One region of the Gilliamella sp. Choc6-1 genome, then DNA from elsewhere that is predicted to be linked to it. Evidence: riboswitches for the same ligand, from Rfam matches in the RefSeq annotation. Region 1 holds a riboswitch; the other holds the start of a gene.
The links. A riboswitch is a leader RNA that binds a small molecule or an ion and turns the genes downstream of it on or off. The one in region 1 is predicted to bind thiamine pyrophosphate.

Region 1 (8,236 bases):
AAGCGACAGAAGCGTTAAAATCATTTAATTATCACAATATTACTGCTGCGCCAGTTGTCAATGCCAAAGATGAATTAGTTGGTGCTTTAAGTATTCATGATTTACACCAAGCGGGAATAAGCTAAAACTATTGATAAATACCTATTGCAAAAAGGGGCTATCTATTGAGATAATTACCAACCTAAATTTTTGTCGTATAAGACGGAGATCCAAGAAAAAGTTACACAATTTATTTTGTGCATGATTTTTCGAATCATAACAAAATAATATTGTGTTGTATATTTAACCAAAATTAATAGATGATGAAACTACAATGGCAGAAAAGCGAAATATCTTTCTAATTGGCCCAATGGGGGCAGGAAAAAGCACAATAGGCCGACAAATTGCACAACAGTTAGGCATGGAATTTTTTGACTCAGATCAAGAGATCGAAAAACGTACTGGAGCTGATATTGCCTGGATTTTTGACTTAGAAGGTGAAGATGGATTCCGCGCCAGAGAAGAAAAAATTATTAATGAATTAACAGAAAAACAAGGCGTAGTGCTCGCAACTGGCGGGGGATCAGTCTTATCTAAAGAGACTAGAAACCGATTATCAGCTCGTGGGATCGTAGTTTATTTAGAAACAACCATTGAAAAACAAATGGCAAGAACACAAAAAGATAAACGACGCCCATTACTACAGGGTGCCAATACACCCCGTGAGCTTTATGAAGAGCTCGCAGATGAACGAGAACCGCTTTACGAAGAGATTGCAGACATTACAATTAAAACTGATGAGCAAAGTGCTAAAGGTGTTGCAGGTTATATTATTGATAAAATAGAACAAATTTAAAAAATTTGTTTACAATAATATAATGATAAACGGGCAGCTCTCATAAGTAGTAATATGGTTGTTAGTAAGTTAAGGGGTGAATATGCGTGTAGATAAAAATGATCGTTATGTATCAGAAAAAGCGAATAAGAACTCTACAACTTCATTTAAATTACCAAGTTTATTTCAAGATTTTCCAAAGAGAAAACTGATCATTCTTGGTTTTGCTGTGATAATGATTTTTATATCGCTCATCTTGATGATATATAGCTATTCAAAACAAAGTAAGCGAACGGAATTAACACCATCGGTTATCAATGATTTGCCATCAACAAATTTTGATAGCGACAACAATACGTCATCCTCCTTAACTAAAAGGGAATCTATTGCCACTAATAATTCCCAAGCTATAAGTTCAAAGAGTCAGACTAACTCTCAAACTGAAACAACATTAAATCAAACATCAGGTAAGCAAGAGCAGCCTAAAAATATAAAAAACATTACCAATAAAGGAAAAGATATTGATAATCGAAACATAAAATCAAATATGGATTCATTAATAGCAGATGAAAATAATGGCGTTAGTAGTTTGAATAATAAATTTAGTTCACAAATAATATCAAATAATTATCCTCTTACAGAAGAATCTAGTCATAAAGGGGAAAATACTAAATTAGATAAAAATAGTAATTTGGAGGACAACTATTATGCGATTCAACTTAGCGCATCTTCATCTGCTGAAAATTTAAAGAAATTTGCCATACAAAACAATATAAGTAACTATCAAATTTATAAAACAAAACATAACAACAGCACATGGTTTGTATTAATTGAAGGCAATTATTCATCATATGATGAAGCAAACAGAGCGATAAAATCTTTGCCGAATGCACTACAAAAAAATAACCCATGGGTTAAATCTAGTGCAGCGATTAATAAAGAAAAGGCAGTAAAGTAAAGGATATAGTTCATTTATCCTACCAATATCAAAATAGGAGTATCCGTTGAAAAAACAACGAGCCTTTTTAAAATGGGCTGGAGGAAAATATGAGCTTGTAGACACTATTAGGCAGTATCTACCAAACGGTGATCAACTCATTGAACCTTTTGTTGGGGCAGGTTCTGTCTTCTTAAACACAAACTACAAAAGCTATATTTTGGCTGATATTAATCATGATTTAATTGAATTATTTAATTTATTAAAAACTAAACCAGATCAGTTTATCTGCGATCTAAAATCGTTATTTGACCCTCAGAATAATCAACCTGAGGCATTTTATCAGCTGCGCAATGTTTTTAATCATAGCAAAGATCAATATCTACGTTCTCTACTATTTGTATATTTAAATCGTCACTGCTATAACGGATTGTGTCGATATAATAATAGTGGTTTATTTAACGTACCATTTGGTCGATACAAAACAATCTATTTCCCAGAGAAAGAGCTAAATTTTTTCGCGCAAAAAGCGCAAAATGCCATATTCATTTGTGCTCCTTATCAAGATGTGATGAAAAAAGCGCAACGGAATTCTGTGATATATTGTGATCCACCTTATCTATCACCAAACGAATCGGTTGGATTTACAGCATATTATTCAAATAGTTTTGGATATGATGAACATAAAAAATTATCAAAATTAGCCGAAAAGATAGCTTATAAAAAAGATATTCCTGTACTTGTATCAAATCATGATACAAATTATACAAGAACTTTATATAGCAAAGCTCGTCATCTTTATCGAGCAGAAATGCGACGTTCAATTAGTTGTGCCGGCGAAGGCAGAAAAAAAATTGATGAAATTTTAGCATTATACAAAAAATCTTAGCTTAGCTTTAGTATAATAATAAGAAGATTTTATCAATAGAGGGATTGTTATGAACGAATTTATTATTGCACCATCAATTCTATCAGCTGATTTTGCTCGTCTTGGTGAAGATACTCAAAAAGTATTAGATGCAGGTGCAGATGTTGTACATTTTGATGTCATGGACAATCATTTTGTGCCTAATCTCACTATGGGCTCAATGTTTTGTAAAGCATTGCGAGATTATGGCATAAAAGCCCCTATTGATGTTCACTTAATGGCATCTCCTGTTGAAGAGTTGATCGTATCTTTTGCTAAAGCCGGAGCTACAAATATATCAATCCATCCAGAATCTACAATTCATCTAGACCGTTCATTGCAATTAATTAAAGATCATGGCTGTCACGCTGGTATTGTGTTTAATCCTACCACGCCGCTTGATTATTTAGATTATTCAATTGATAAAGTAGATATTATTTTATTAATGAGCGTTAATCCTGGTTTTGGTGGACAATCATTTATTTCTTCAACTTTAAAAAAATTACAACAAGCAAAACAACGTATACTTGAATCAGATAGGAACATTCGTTTAGCAGTCGATGGTGGAATAAAAGTTGACAATATAGCCCAAATAGCTAAAGCTGGTGCAGATATGTTTGTAGTAGGTTCAGCTATATTTAACCAACCCAATTATAAAACGGTCATCGATGCAATGCGAAAAGAATTAGCAGGAGTGTAATATGCATAAATTAGACAATATTCAAGCAATAGCATTTGATTTAGATGGTACACTTGTTGATAGTGTTCCTGGCCTTGCTCTTGCAACACAAAACATGTTAGTTGATTTACAATTACCAACAGTTACTAATGAACAAATTAAAAATTGGGTTGGTAACGGTATTGATATCATGTTAAAACGTGTTTTTAAAGCTATCGAAGTCGATCCATCAGAAGCCCTCTTTATACAAGCTAGAGATATTTTTAACTGTCATTATGATCAGGTTATCGATGTTGGAACGAAATTATTTCCTAACGTCAAGGAAACCTTAAAAACACTTTATACTAGCCAATATCCATTGGCATTGGTCACTAATAAACCAGCAAAATTTCTACCTGATCTACTCACTTCTTTAGGAATTAAAGAGTATTTCTCGCTAGTGCTTGGTGGTGGAGATGTAATAAAATTAAAACCACATCCTGCTCCATTATATCAAGTTATGGCAACATTTGGATTATTTAACAATCAACTACTTTTTGTGGGTGACTCTAAAAATGATATCACAGCAGCTAAAAATGCCAATTGCCCAACAGTGGCATTAAGTTATGGATATAATTATGGTATTTCGATTGCTACAAGTGAACCAGACTTTTTATTTGATGATTTTAAAGATATATTAACGATATTACCTCAGCCTAAAGCTGACGAAAAATATAATTAACACATATTAGGAATAAATTATGAGTAAACCAATTGTATTTAGTGGTGCACAACCTTCAGGCGAGTTAACACTTGGTAACTACTTAGGTGCTCTAAAAAATTGGGTGGCATTGCAAAATGAATATGATTGCGTTTATTGTATCGTCAACCAACATGCGATAACAGTACGCCAAGATCCACAAAAATTACGTAAAGCCACACTTGATACGTTAGCACTCTATTTAGCTTGTGGTATTGATCCACAAAAGAGTACTATTTTCGTACAATCCCATATCCCTGCGCATACTGAGTTAGGGTGGGTTTTAAATTGTTACACCTATTTTGGCGAGCTCAGCCGCATGACACAATTTAAAGATAAATCGTCACGTCATTCGGAAAACATTAATGCAGGCCTATTTGATTATCCGGTTCTTATGGCGGCTGATATCTTATTATACCAAGCCGATTTAGTGCCAGTAGGGGATGATCAAAAGCAGCATCTTGAATTAACTCGCGATATTGCAATACGTTTTAATGCTCTTTATGGCGATATTTTTACTATTCCTAAACCATTTATTGCTAAAGTTGGTGCAAGAGTTATGTCATTACAAGAGCCAACAAAAAAAATGTCCAAATCAGATGAAAACCGTAATAATGTAATTGGATTACTTGAAAACCCAAAAGACATTGAGAAAAAAATTAAACGTGCAATGACCGATTCTGATGAACCACCAACAGTGCGCTACGATTTAAAAACTAAAGCTGGCGTATCAAACCTGCTCGATATATTAACAGGTATTACAGGTAAACCAATTACCGAGCTTGAAAAAGAGTTTGAAGGTAAAATGTATGGTCATCTTAAAACCGAAGTAGCAACCCAAATCATTGATATGTTAACCACTTTACAGACCAAATATCACCAATATCGTGATGATGAAAATTATCTACTTTCAATTATGCAAGAAGGAGCCCAAAAAGCTCGTTCAAAAGCCGAGCCTACTTTGAAAAAAGTCTATGATGCAATAGGCTTTGTATAGTTAGCAATCAAAAAATGGTCATTGATAATAACATTAAACAGTATTGATTGGTTTTAATATACTATATTAAAAATCTTAGCTATTACAGGTTAGTTATGAAGATTATCATTCTTGGAGCGGGACAAACAGGCAGTGCTCTTGCTGAATACCTCGTTACAGAAAAACAAAACGACGTCACTGTTGTAGATGAAGATGACAACAAATTGCAATCATTGCAAGAACGCTTTGATTTACAAGTAATTTGTGGAAAACCCTCTTATCCACAAGTTTTAGAAAGTGCAGGTGCTGAATCAGCCGATATGCTAGTTGCTGTAACTAGCTCTGATGAAGTAAACATGATGGCATGTCAAATTAGTCATGTGATGTTTAATATTTCGCAAAAAGTTGCACGAATTAGAGCGCCAGAATATAACGAGGAAAAATATTCTTTTTTTAATAAAGATTGTATCAATATCGATCATATTATCGCTCCTGAAAATCTCATCACTAACCATATAAGCCATTTAGTCCAGTATCCTGGTTCGCTACAGTTTGCCTCCTTCTATGATAATAGAGTATGTTTGGTTGCTGCTAAAGCATATTATGGCGGGGCTTTGGTTGGAAGTGAATTATCGGAGCTCAAAGAACACCTTCCTCATGTTGAGGCCCGAGTCGTGGCAATATATCGTAAAAATCAATTTATTCGCCCACTAGGATCAACATTGATCGAGGCTGGCGATCTGGTCTATTTTATAACCCCACCTTTTAATATTAAAGCCGTGACCAGTGAGTTACAACGTTTAGAAAAACCATACAAACGTATAATTATTAGTGGTGGAGGGAGTATCGCAGTCGCGCTAGCTAAACGTTTAGAAAATGCCTACCAAGTTAAACTAATTGAACGTAATTCTGTGCGTGCTGAATTAATTGCCGAACAGCTAATTAACACAACTGTATTACATGGTGAATCATCTGATCAAGAGTTATTATCACAAGAACAAATTGAGCTTACCGATCTTTTTATCGCAGTAACAAGTGATGATGAATCAAACATCATGTCTTCAATGCTTGCCAAAAGAATGGGGGCAAAAAAAGTCATTGTATTAATTCAACGTCAGGCCTACCTTGAACTTATCAATGACAGTGTAATTGATATAGCGATTTCACCACAACATGCCACCATTTCAGAGCTATTAAGTCATGTAAGACAAACAGGTATGGTAAAAGTTGTCTCATTAAGACAAGGTGAATCTGAAATTATTGAAGTCATTGCTCATGGTGATAATGAAAAATCAAAATTGGTAGGTAAAAATATTAATGGATTAAAATTACCTTCAGGCGCAACTATCGGGGCTATTGTACGAGGAGAAGATGTGATCATTGTTAATACTGATTTAACCATTGAAGACAAAGATCATCTCATTATATTTTTACCAGATAGAAAAGCGATTACTGATATAGAAAAATTATTACAATGACTTGTTTAAAATAAATAGCCAGTTCATAATAAATAAAGATTTTGACTCGGGGTGTTTTTTGTTTTACACAAAAAACTGAGATATTACCCGTTGAACCTGATCTGGGTTATACCAGCGTAGGGAAGTCTAAGCCATATACGGCCTAACGCGGCATATTCTTCCCAATTACTAAGCATAAAAAGGAAAGAATATGTTATTAACAATAAAACCATTTCAAGCTGTTCAATTCCCACCTTTCATTAAGCAAGTACAACAGCAACAACCTTTAGTTCATTGCATGACCAATGATGTAGTGCAAAATTTTACCGCCAATGTATTACTTGCAATTGGCGCATCGCCAGCCATGGTTATCGCTGAACATGAAGTTTCTTCATTCGTTCGTGTTGCTAACAGTTTATTAATTAATCTAGGTACGGTATGCGGCAATACCGCAAAGAGTATGCTATTAGCCGCTGCTCAGGCTAAGAAAACTCAAACCCCTTGGGTATTAGATCCTGCTGCAGTTGGATTAGCCCTTCCTTACCGTACGAATATTGCAAAACAATTATTATTATTAAAACCAACAGTAATTCGTGGCAATGCTTCTGAAATATTAGTATTAGATGAACAAAATTCATCATCGAAAGGACCTGACAGTCAAGATTCGACTGAATCAGCCTTAACAACAGCTATCTCACTTGCACAAAAATATGAAACTATCGTAACCATTACCGGTAAAACTGATTATATTACTAATGGTAAAGATATTTATAGCATTACAGGCGGTGATATTGCATTAACAAAAGTCACAGGTACTGGATGTTCATTGTCAGCAATGGTTGCCGCATTTATAGCCAATTCAATGGATCCATTATTAGCTACCGCCTCCGCTTGTTTTATGATGAAAAAAGCCGGTGAACTTGCCAATAAACAGCAAGGATTAGGAACTTATGCAGTCTCACTACTAGATAAACTTTCATTATTTAACATATCAGACAAATAGGAAAATCTAATGAAAAAGCAACTAGATTTGACACTTTACTTAGTCCTCGATCCATTATTATGCGGCGGCATTAAAGGCATGATAAATACCACCAAAATAGCAGTTGCCAATGGCGTAACCGCAATACAATTAAGATCCGAACACGAATTTTCATGTAAGAATTGGTATCAAGCAGCAGTAGCTTTAAAACAGGTTCTTAACGATACTCCTGTACCATTATTTATTAACAATCATATTGATATAGCGTTAGCCGTTGATGCTAACGGTGTACATATTGGGCAAACAGATCTACCTATTAATATCGCAAGAAAATTAATTGGCAATGATAAATGGTTAGGATTTTCGGTGACTAATCGTCAGCAACTTGAGGCAACGCCGTGGCAATTAGTGGATTATATTGGTGTTGGTCCGATTTTTTCAACAGACACTAAAAAAGATGTCACGCCACCAATAGGCATGCAACAACTAACTGAGTTAGTAAAGCTAAAACAGCGCACTGCCGTCGCTATTGGAGGAATCAATACCAATAACGCCACAAAAATTTTGCAGACCGGTATTGAAGGAATTGCTGTGGTTTCAGCAATTTGTGGTCAAACAGATGTTTCACAAGCTACCTTAGCACTTATCGAAAAAATAAAACAAACTAAATAGGAAAGAATATTATGACAACAATTGCCTTAACAATTGCAGGATCTGACTCAAGCGGTGGAGCGGGTATTCAAGC
Region 2 (8,236 bases), on a different contig from region 1:
AAATAAGAAATTACCGATTTATTTTAACACTGATTATTGTTTGGGAAATAGCACGTTAAAAAGTGAGTGATTCAAATAACGGGGGAATGCGGTTATAACTAAATGCTTATAATTGTTATGAATATAAGTATTAACGGTATTAATTTGTTTTAATGACGATTTATCAACAAATTCATGTTAATCTTTGAACAAATTAAGTCGTTCGTACTACAATTCACCAATGCAGTAGCATTGGTGAATTATTCAACTACATTTTGTCAACTGTTTTGATGCCCAACATATCAAGACCAATTTTAAGTGTTTTAGCCGTCAACGAAGCTAATTTTAAGCGACTTTGTTTCAAGCTCTCATTTTCTGCCGCCAAAATAGGGCAGTTTTCATAAAAACTTGAAAATAGCGTCGCAATTTCATAAAGATAAGCACAAAGCACATGCGGTGTACCTTCATTTGCCACGATTGAAATAGTTTCATCAAATTGAATTAAACGAGTTGCTAAAGCACGCTCTTTATCAGATTCTAAACTAATATTAGCCGTTAAGCTATCTTCGGAAATATTGGACTTTTTAAAAATTGATAACACACGAGTATAAGCATATTGCAAATAAGGAGCAGTATTGCCTTCAAATGACAACATATTATCCCAATCAAAAACATAATCAGTAGTCCGATTTTTAGAAAGATCAGCATATTTAACTGCACCAATAGCTACCGCATCGACAATTTTTGCAAGCTCACTTTCAGAAAGATCAGGATTTTTGCTACGAATTAAAGTTGTTGCTCGCTCACACGCTTCATCTAGCAAATCATTTAATTTAACAGTATCGCCTGAACGGGTTTTAAACGGCTTACCATCTTTACCTAACATCATACCAAACATATGGTGTTCAAGCTTTAATGATTCAGGTACATACTTAGCTTTGTGAACAATAGTCCAAACTTGCTCTAAATGTTGATGTTGGCGGGAATCAATATAATAAAGAATACGATCGGCATGTAACGTTTCGTAACGATATTTAGCACAAGCAATATCGGTTGTTGCATAAAGGTAGCCACCATCACGTTTTTGGATGATAACACCCATCGGTTCGCCTTCTTTGTTTTTATACTCATCAAGAAAAACAACAATCGCCCCTTCACTTTCAACCGCAAGCCCTTTCTGTTTTAAATCGGCAACAATACTAGGTAGCATGCTGTTATAAATGCTTTCACCCATGGTGTCTTCAAGCGATAACGTAACATTTAAACGTTTATAAGTGGCAATATTTTGCGTCATGGTAATATCAACTAGCTTATGCCACATATCACGACAATATTCATCGCCACCTTGTAATTTCACTACATAATTACGAGCTTTTTCGGCAAACACTTCGTCTTCGTCATAATGTTTTTTAGCGGCGCGATAGAATGACTCTAAATCTGAAAGCTCCATATCATTGGCATGTTCATTTTGCATCTTTTCAAGATACGCAATTAACATACCAAATTGAGTTCCCCAATCACCAACATGATTAGCACGAATAACATTATGACCTAAAAAAGATAAAACACGAACGCTAGCATCACCAATAATAGTTGAACGCAAGTGTCCAACATGCATCTCTTTGGCGACATTAGGCGCCGAATAATCAACCACAATAGTTTGCGGTTTGGCGGGTAAAGTAATATTAAGCTTATCACTACTTAAAGCAACTTCATTTTGCTCAGCAATCCAGCTATTTTTCAAAAAGATATTAATAAAACCTGGACCTGCAATTTCAACTTTTTCAGCGATATCATCAACATCAAGATGCTGTAAAACCGTCTGAGCAAGTTCGCGAGGAGGGATTCCCATTTTTTTAGCAACAGACATAATGCCATTAGCTTGATAATCGCCAAATTGAACTTTAGTAGATTGTTTAATTAATGCGTCGCTGTTCTTGTCTGCACCTGCCATGATCATAGCTTGCAAAACACGTTGTGTTAGTAATTGTTGAATATTCACACTAAACCTAATTAATCATCATTAAATGCTAAATATAATACCGACAAAGTAATGAATTGTCACTTATCGGATTAAGCGCTTTTCTTTCGTTTAACTAGGGTTTGCCAATATTTTTCATGTTTTTTCACTAAAAGTGATTTTGTGGAATTTACAAATTCTTTCAATTTGTTTTCTTGAAATGTAGTGGAAGTATTAATAATTATTGTCGGTAATGACGTTGTATTATGTGATCGAGTAATTCACTTCCTGGTATAGTTTTAGGATCTAGAATGTTAATAGTTACCTTTTGAGAAAAGGGGAAATTCATATAGATTTTCGGTTTGTTCAACGAATTGAACAAATAATTTTTATTGTTAGAGTTTAGTATTGGTAAAGTAATAAGGATACCTGCACTGATCATTAATTGCTTTAAATTTAAGATAAAATCCTTGGGGGGTTATAAGCATATGGATAGAAGCTATTTACCTACATTATCATTATATGTGCTTCTGAATTTGATAGGGCTCAGGTTTATAGCGATTAATTATCATTTATATATTTTCTGCTGTTATATGATTTTTGTAAGTAATATTTTTATTTATTCTTCGTTGATAGGTTTTCCTTTATACTAACTTTTTTATATTTGCATCAACTATTTACAATTCTTCTTGGAAACACTAAACTAATCGATGTTCTCAACGGGGTGCCTAAATGGCTGAGAATGTCCTTTATATCGACATAACCCGCCGAACCTGAACTGGATTATACCAGCGGAGGGATTTGAGTTATTATGTCTGCTCAAACCTTTTGTCTTTTATTTGGCTTCTGGAGGCAAAATGCTTTGTAAGAATCTTTTGTTTTTTATGCTATTTGGGGCATTTTTTCTTGTTAATCCTGTATTTGCAAAGCCGATTTTAACCATTTATAGCTACGGTTCATTTATGTCAGAATGGGGACCAGGTGAAGCTATAAAAAAAGGTTTCGAAACGCAGTGCGAATGCCAACTAAATATTGTCACATTGGGTGACGGTGTATCAATTTTAAATCGTATTCGTCTTGAAGGAAATAATACCAAAGCTGATGTAGTTTTAGGTTTAGATAATAATTTGTTAGAACAAGCAAAGCTTGCTAATATTGTTATTCCTCATCAAATTAAAAGACCTGATAATATTAATACAGATTGGTGGGATATTGATTTTATCCCTTATAATTTTGGTTATTTTGCTTTCATTTATAACAAAGAAAAAATTAACAATCCTCCACATAGTTTTCATGACCTAGTATATAATAAAGCCAATTGGAAAATCATTTATCAAGATCCAAGGACTAGTACGCCTGGATTAGGATTACTATTTTGGGTGAAATATATATATGGTGATAAGGCAGTTACTGTTTGGGAAAAAATTGCTAAAAATACAGTAACGGTAACGAAAGGTTGGAGTGAGGCTTATGGCCTGTTTTTAAAAGGGGAAGCAGATTTTGTGCTAAGCTATAGTACTTCACCAGTTGCACATATTATAAATGATAATGATGATCATTATGAAGCTGCTATTTTTGATGAAGGACATTATCGTCAAGTTGAAGTTGCCGGGATCGTCAAATATACTCAGAAAACGGAACTTGCACGTCGTTTTTTACAATATTTATTAACACCAGAAGTTCAGCGCCAATTTGCCGAAAAAAATGTTATGTATCCGATAATAAATACACAGCTACCTGAAGCTTTTCAACAAATCCAATCAGTGAATAAAGTTCTTGAGTTTGATTCAAAACGAGTTGAACAAAATCAAAAAATGTGGATACGTGAATGGCAATCAGCTATTAGCAACTAGTAAGCAATTAAAAAGAATGTTGAAATTTAAAACATTGCTGCCTGGTATTAGTTCGGCAAGTATAATTTTAATTGTATTAGGTGCGGCATTATTTGCACTTTGTCAAGCGGCTATTGAGTCGAATGATTTTAATATTTATTTCGATAGTTATTTATTGCATGTAATTGGGATAACGGTATTTCAAGCGGTATTATCTACTATATTGTCAATCCTATTAGCTCTATTAATGGCAAAAGCATTATCAATGGTTGATTTCTTTTGTAAGCACCTATTATTGCGTTTAATGCCTATCACTTTTATATTGCCTTCGTTAGTAGTTGTAACTGGTCTTTTGTCAATTTATGGTCAACAGGGGTTATTAGCCTCTATTTTAAAATATTTTGGTATATCATTTTCTGGGTGGTCAATTTATGGGTTAAAAGGAATTTTGCTAGCTCATGTATTTCTTAATTTTCCGTATGCTTGTCGTTTGTTTTATCAAACATTAAGCCTTGTTCCTGTTGAACATAAGCGATTGGCTGCGCAATTGAATTTTTCAAGTATTACCTATTTTAAATTGATTGAATGGCCTTTATTGCGATGTCAATTATTTCCTATGGCTGCATTAATTTTTATGCTGTGTTTCTCTAGTTTTGCTATAGTGCTTGCGCTGGGTGGAGGGCCTAAATATACCACTATTGAAGTGGCAATTTATCAATCTATTCGAGAATTTGAACTGCTACAAGCTGTTTTATTTGCCGGTATACAGCTAATATGCTGTATCAGTTTTTTATGGCTGACCCAGAAAATACTTCATAAAAATAAAGATAATCAAAATGTAACTATTGATTTTAATAAGCAAAATTATCATTTATCGGTTTCTAATTATTTAAAGTTTTTTAGTGCTGTCATCATTTTAGTTGGTGGATTATTTATTTTTTTACCATTAATAAATATAGTTATTGAAGGAAGCCGTTTTTTTGACTTATCACTATTAAATACGGCTTTTAAACAAGCTACCTTATTTTCGCTTTTAATTGCCTTAGGTGCTGCTATGATCGCTATAGTGCTTGCTTTATTAATTTTATGGACTAATAGCAGATTGATCATTAATCATCAGATTAAATGGAGTAATCAGTTAATGCTTGTTGGATCATTAATTTTAGCTATTCCTAGTATGGTATTATCTTCAGGATTGTTTTTATTGCTATTTAAATATGCAGATAACCGTGTATTTATTTGTATATTAATGATGTTATGTAATGCCTTAATGGCATTGCCTTTTGTATTAAAAAACCTTGCAATACCTATGTATGAGGTCACATTGCGTTATTGGCAATTGAGCCAATCTCTTAATATTAATGGTTTTAGGCATTTTTATATCGTCGAATATAAGGCATTAAAAAAAATCATTATTATGAGTTTCGCCTTTTCAGGTATTTTGTCATTAGGTGATTTTGGTATTATTGCATTATTTGGAGGGCAGTCAGTAACTACTCTACCTTACTATTTATATGAACAAATCTCCCATTATCATTATCATGAAAGTATGGTTACAGCTGCAGTATTATTAACTTTATCGTTTAGTTTATTAATTGTGATGGATTATGATCGAACTTAATCAAGTTAATTATCATTATGATGATTTTAAAATAGATTTTGATGTAAAAATTACTACAAAAGAGCGAGTTGTAGTGGTTGGACCAAGTGGCTCAGGCAAAACGACTTTATTAAATTTAATTGCAGGATTCTTATTACCTAATTCAGGTAAAGTAATATTAAATCATCAAGATTTTACCAAAATTTTACCCAATAAAAGACCTGTTTCGATGCTATTTCAACATAATAATTTATTTAGCCACTTAACGGTTAAACAAAATGTTGGTTTAGGTATAAAGCCATCATTAAAATTAAGCACATCTGAAAAAAAGCAAGTTAATGATATTTTAGCGAATGTTGGTTTAGATAATTTAGGGGATCGTTATCCTGATAAACTTTCTGGTGGACAATATCAACGTGTTGCGCTTGCCCGTTGCCTAATTCAACATCGTCCTATTTTATTATTAGATGAACCTTTTTCTGCTCTTGATCAAGCTTTACGTTTTGAAATGCTAGCATTGGTCGATAAAATTTGTGATGAGTTTGGATTAACATTAATGATGGTGTCACATTATCTTGATGACACTTTGAATTACTTTTCACGTTGTTTAGTAGTAAATAAAGGGAATACTATTTTTAATGGTCCACCTAAACAGTTAAATCAACCAGAAAATAGCCTCACAGCGAAAATATTAGGGTTAAATGTTGACTAACTCATAAAATTTAACATTCATCGAGATTATTCTTTAATATAAAAAGTGATCATTTAATGATTAGAGATATTTTGAAAAAATATTTTATCATTTAATCAGTTCTTTTTAAGGTTTTATTAATCTATAGATAGTATACTAGAGCGACCTACAAATAATTATTACTAATCATAATTTATGAAAAATCAAAAGGAAAACTTGATATTTAGTTGGTCGACTCTTATTTTTGTTATTTTATTTTTTACTTATTTTTCTTGTGCATTACAATTATATATTTTCTTTTCTGGGCATTCTAATGCGATAGGGCTGCGCGATTCAATTATCTATAGTTTAATTTGGCTTATTCCTGTTTTCATTTTTCCTAAATATACGAAAAAAATTGCAACTGTTTATGGATTAGTTGTTGGTGGATTATCACTGATTCCCGTTGGTTATTTTACTATTTATAGGCAAGAGTTTTCACAGAGTGTTTTATTTGTTATGGCTGAATCAAACTTCAGTGAGTCACATGAATTTATTCAGCAATATTTAAATGTCCAATTAATTTTAGTATTAATTATTTATGTATCCATCGGTATATATCTATGGAAAAAAGTAGAGCCGATTTATGTTAAAAATACGACAAAATGGCTAATATCTTCATTTATTGCTATTTATGCGTTAATGCCGTTAGTCATTAGTGTAGTTGTCAAAAATTCATCTTTTGAAAAAGCTGGTGCTCATTTATTAACACGTATGGAAACAACAGTTCCATGGCAACTGATTTGCAGTTATTGGGCTTATCGCTCGCAGTTGAATAATATGGAGCATATTTTAGAGCATTTAGAATCATTACCGCCATTGGAAAATCTGAAAGATAAAAATGGTAATACTCCAAGGACGTTAGTTTTGGTCATAGGTGAATCAACAACTCGCAATAGAATGGGGCTTTATGGTTATGGGAGAAATACTACCCCAAAAATAGAACAATTTAAAAAAGAAAATCCTAATTTAGTTGTATTTAATGATGTAGTTTCATCAAGACCTTATACGATTGAAATTTTACAACAAGCCCTAACCTTTGCTGATGAGCAGCACCCTGATTTATATCTTAAGACTCCTTCATTGATTCATCTAATGAAACAAGCAGGATACAAAACCTTTTGGATTACTAATCAACAAACTATAACTGAACGTAATACAATGTTGACTATGTTTTCTAAACAAACCGACAAACAGTATTATATGAATAACGACCGTAATCAAAGTTCAAGACAATATGATCAGTCTGTATTTGAGCCATTTAAAGAAGTATTAGCTGATCCAGCTGAAAAGAAATTTATTGTTATACATCTTCTTGGTACTCATATGAAGTATGAATTCCGTTATCCTAAAAATGGTGAGCATAACCGTTTTAAAGGTAAAACAAGCATACCGTTTAATATTGATGAAAGTAAACTACCTGTTTACAATAGTTATGATAATGCGGTAAGTTACAATGATTACGTTACAACTACATTATTTAATTTATTTAAGAATAGTAAAGAAAATGGCTTTATATTGTATTTTTCTGATCATGGTGAAGATGTTTATGAAACACCGCCACATGACGTTTTAGGTCGTAATGAAAAATCACCCACTAGAACGATGTATACAGTTCCTTTTATGCTTTGGGAATCGCCACAATGGATTGCAACCCACCCAAATAATTATCAAGACTATGTTAATCGGAAATTTAGTACTCAAGATTTGATTCATACATGGTCTGATTTAGCCGGATTAAGTTATAACTTATTCATACCTCAAAAAAGTTTAGTTAATCCTAATTTCTATGAATCCATACGCTGGATAGGTGATCCATATGATAAAAAAGGTTTAATCGATTTTGATAAATTAGAGAAGTAGCTAATACCCAGTTTACATACATATTTGAAATATGATATTGTATATATATACAGTTGTTTTTTTTAAAGTGCAATGAAAACAGGTTATGCGAAAAATTATTCATGTTGATATGGATTGTTTCTATGCTGCTGTTGAAATGAGAGATAATCCCCAGTATCGTAATATGCCTATTGCGGTAGGTGGGGATCCTCGTAAGCGTGGTGTGGTTGCTACCGCCAATTATTTAGCTCGTCAATATGGAGTTCATAGTGCGATGTCAATGTCACAAGCGC

Region 2: linked by a shared signal. The riboswitch ahead of thiB (thiamine ABC transporter substrate binding subunit) and the one ahead of thiM (hydroxyethylthiazole kinase) in region 1 are both predicted to bind thiamine pyrophosphate.

Annotation. Positions count from the first base shown of each region.
Region 1 covers NZ_LZHI01000066.1:42,412-50,647, reverse strand. Annotated here, with positions in the region: gene gutQ (arabinose-5-phosphate isomerase GutQ) at 1-125, shown strand, start outside; gene aroK (shikimate kinase AroK) at 314-835, shown strand; gene A9G36_RS08650 (SPOR domain-containing protein) at 918-1,772, shown strand; gene A9G36_RS08645 (Dam family site-specific DNA-(adenine-N6)-methyltransferase) at 1,819-2,640, shown strand; gene rpe (ribulose-phosphate 3-epimerase) at 2,690-3,358, shown strand; gene A9G36_RS08635 (phosphoglycolate phosphatase) at 3,360-4,058, shown strand; gene trpS (tryptophan--tRNA ligase) at 4,078-5,073, shown strand; gene trkA (Trk system potassium transporter TrkA) at 5,169-6,530, shown strand; TPP riboswitch at 6,568-6,670, shown strand; gene thiM (hydroxyethylthiazole kinase) at 6,721-7,512, shown strand; gene thiE (thiamine phosphate synthase) at 7,522-8,163, shown strand; gene thiD (bifunctional hydroxymethylpyrimidine kinase/phosphomethylpyrimidine kinase) at 8,175-8,236, shown strand, end outside.
Region 2 covers NZ_LZHI01000057.1:30,077-38,312, forward strand. Annotated here, with positions in the region: gene argS (arginine--tRNA ligase) at 248-1,981, opposite strand; TPP riboswitch at 2,650-2,757, shown strand; gene thiB (thiamine ABC transporter substrate binding subunit) at 2,797-3,792, shown strand; gene thiP (thiamine/thiamine pyrophosphate ABC transporter permease) at 3,809-5,392, shown strand; gene thiQ (thiamine ABC transporter ATP-binding protein ThiQ) at 5,379-6,083, shown strand; gene cptA (phosphoethanolamine transferase CptA) at 6,258-7,964, shown strand; gene dinB (DNA polymerase IV) at 8,050-8,236, shown strand, end outside.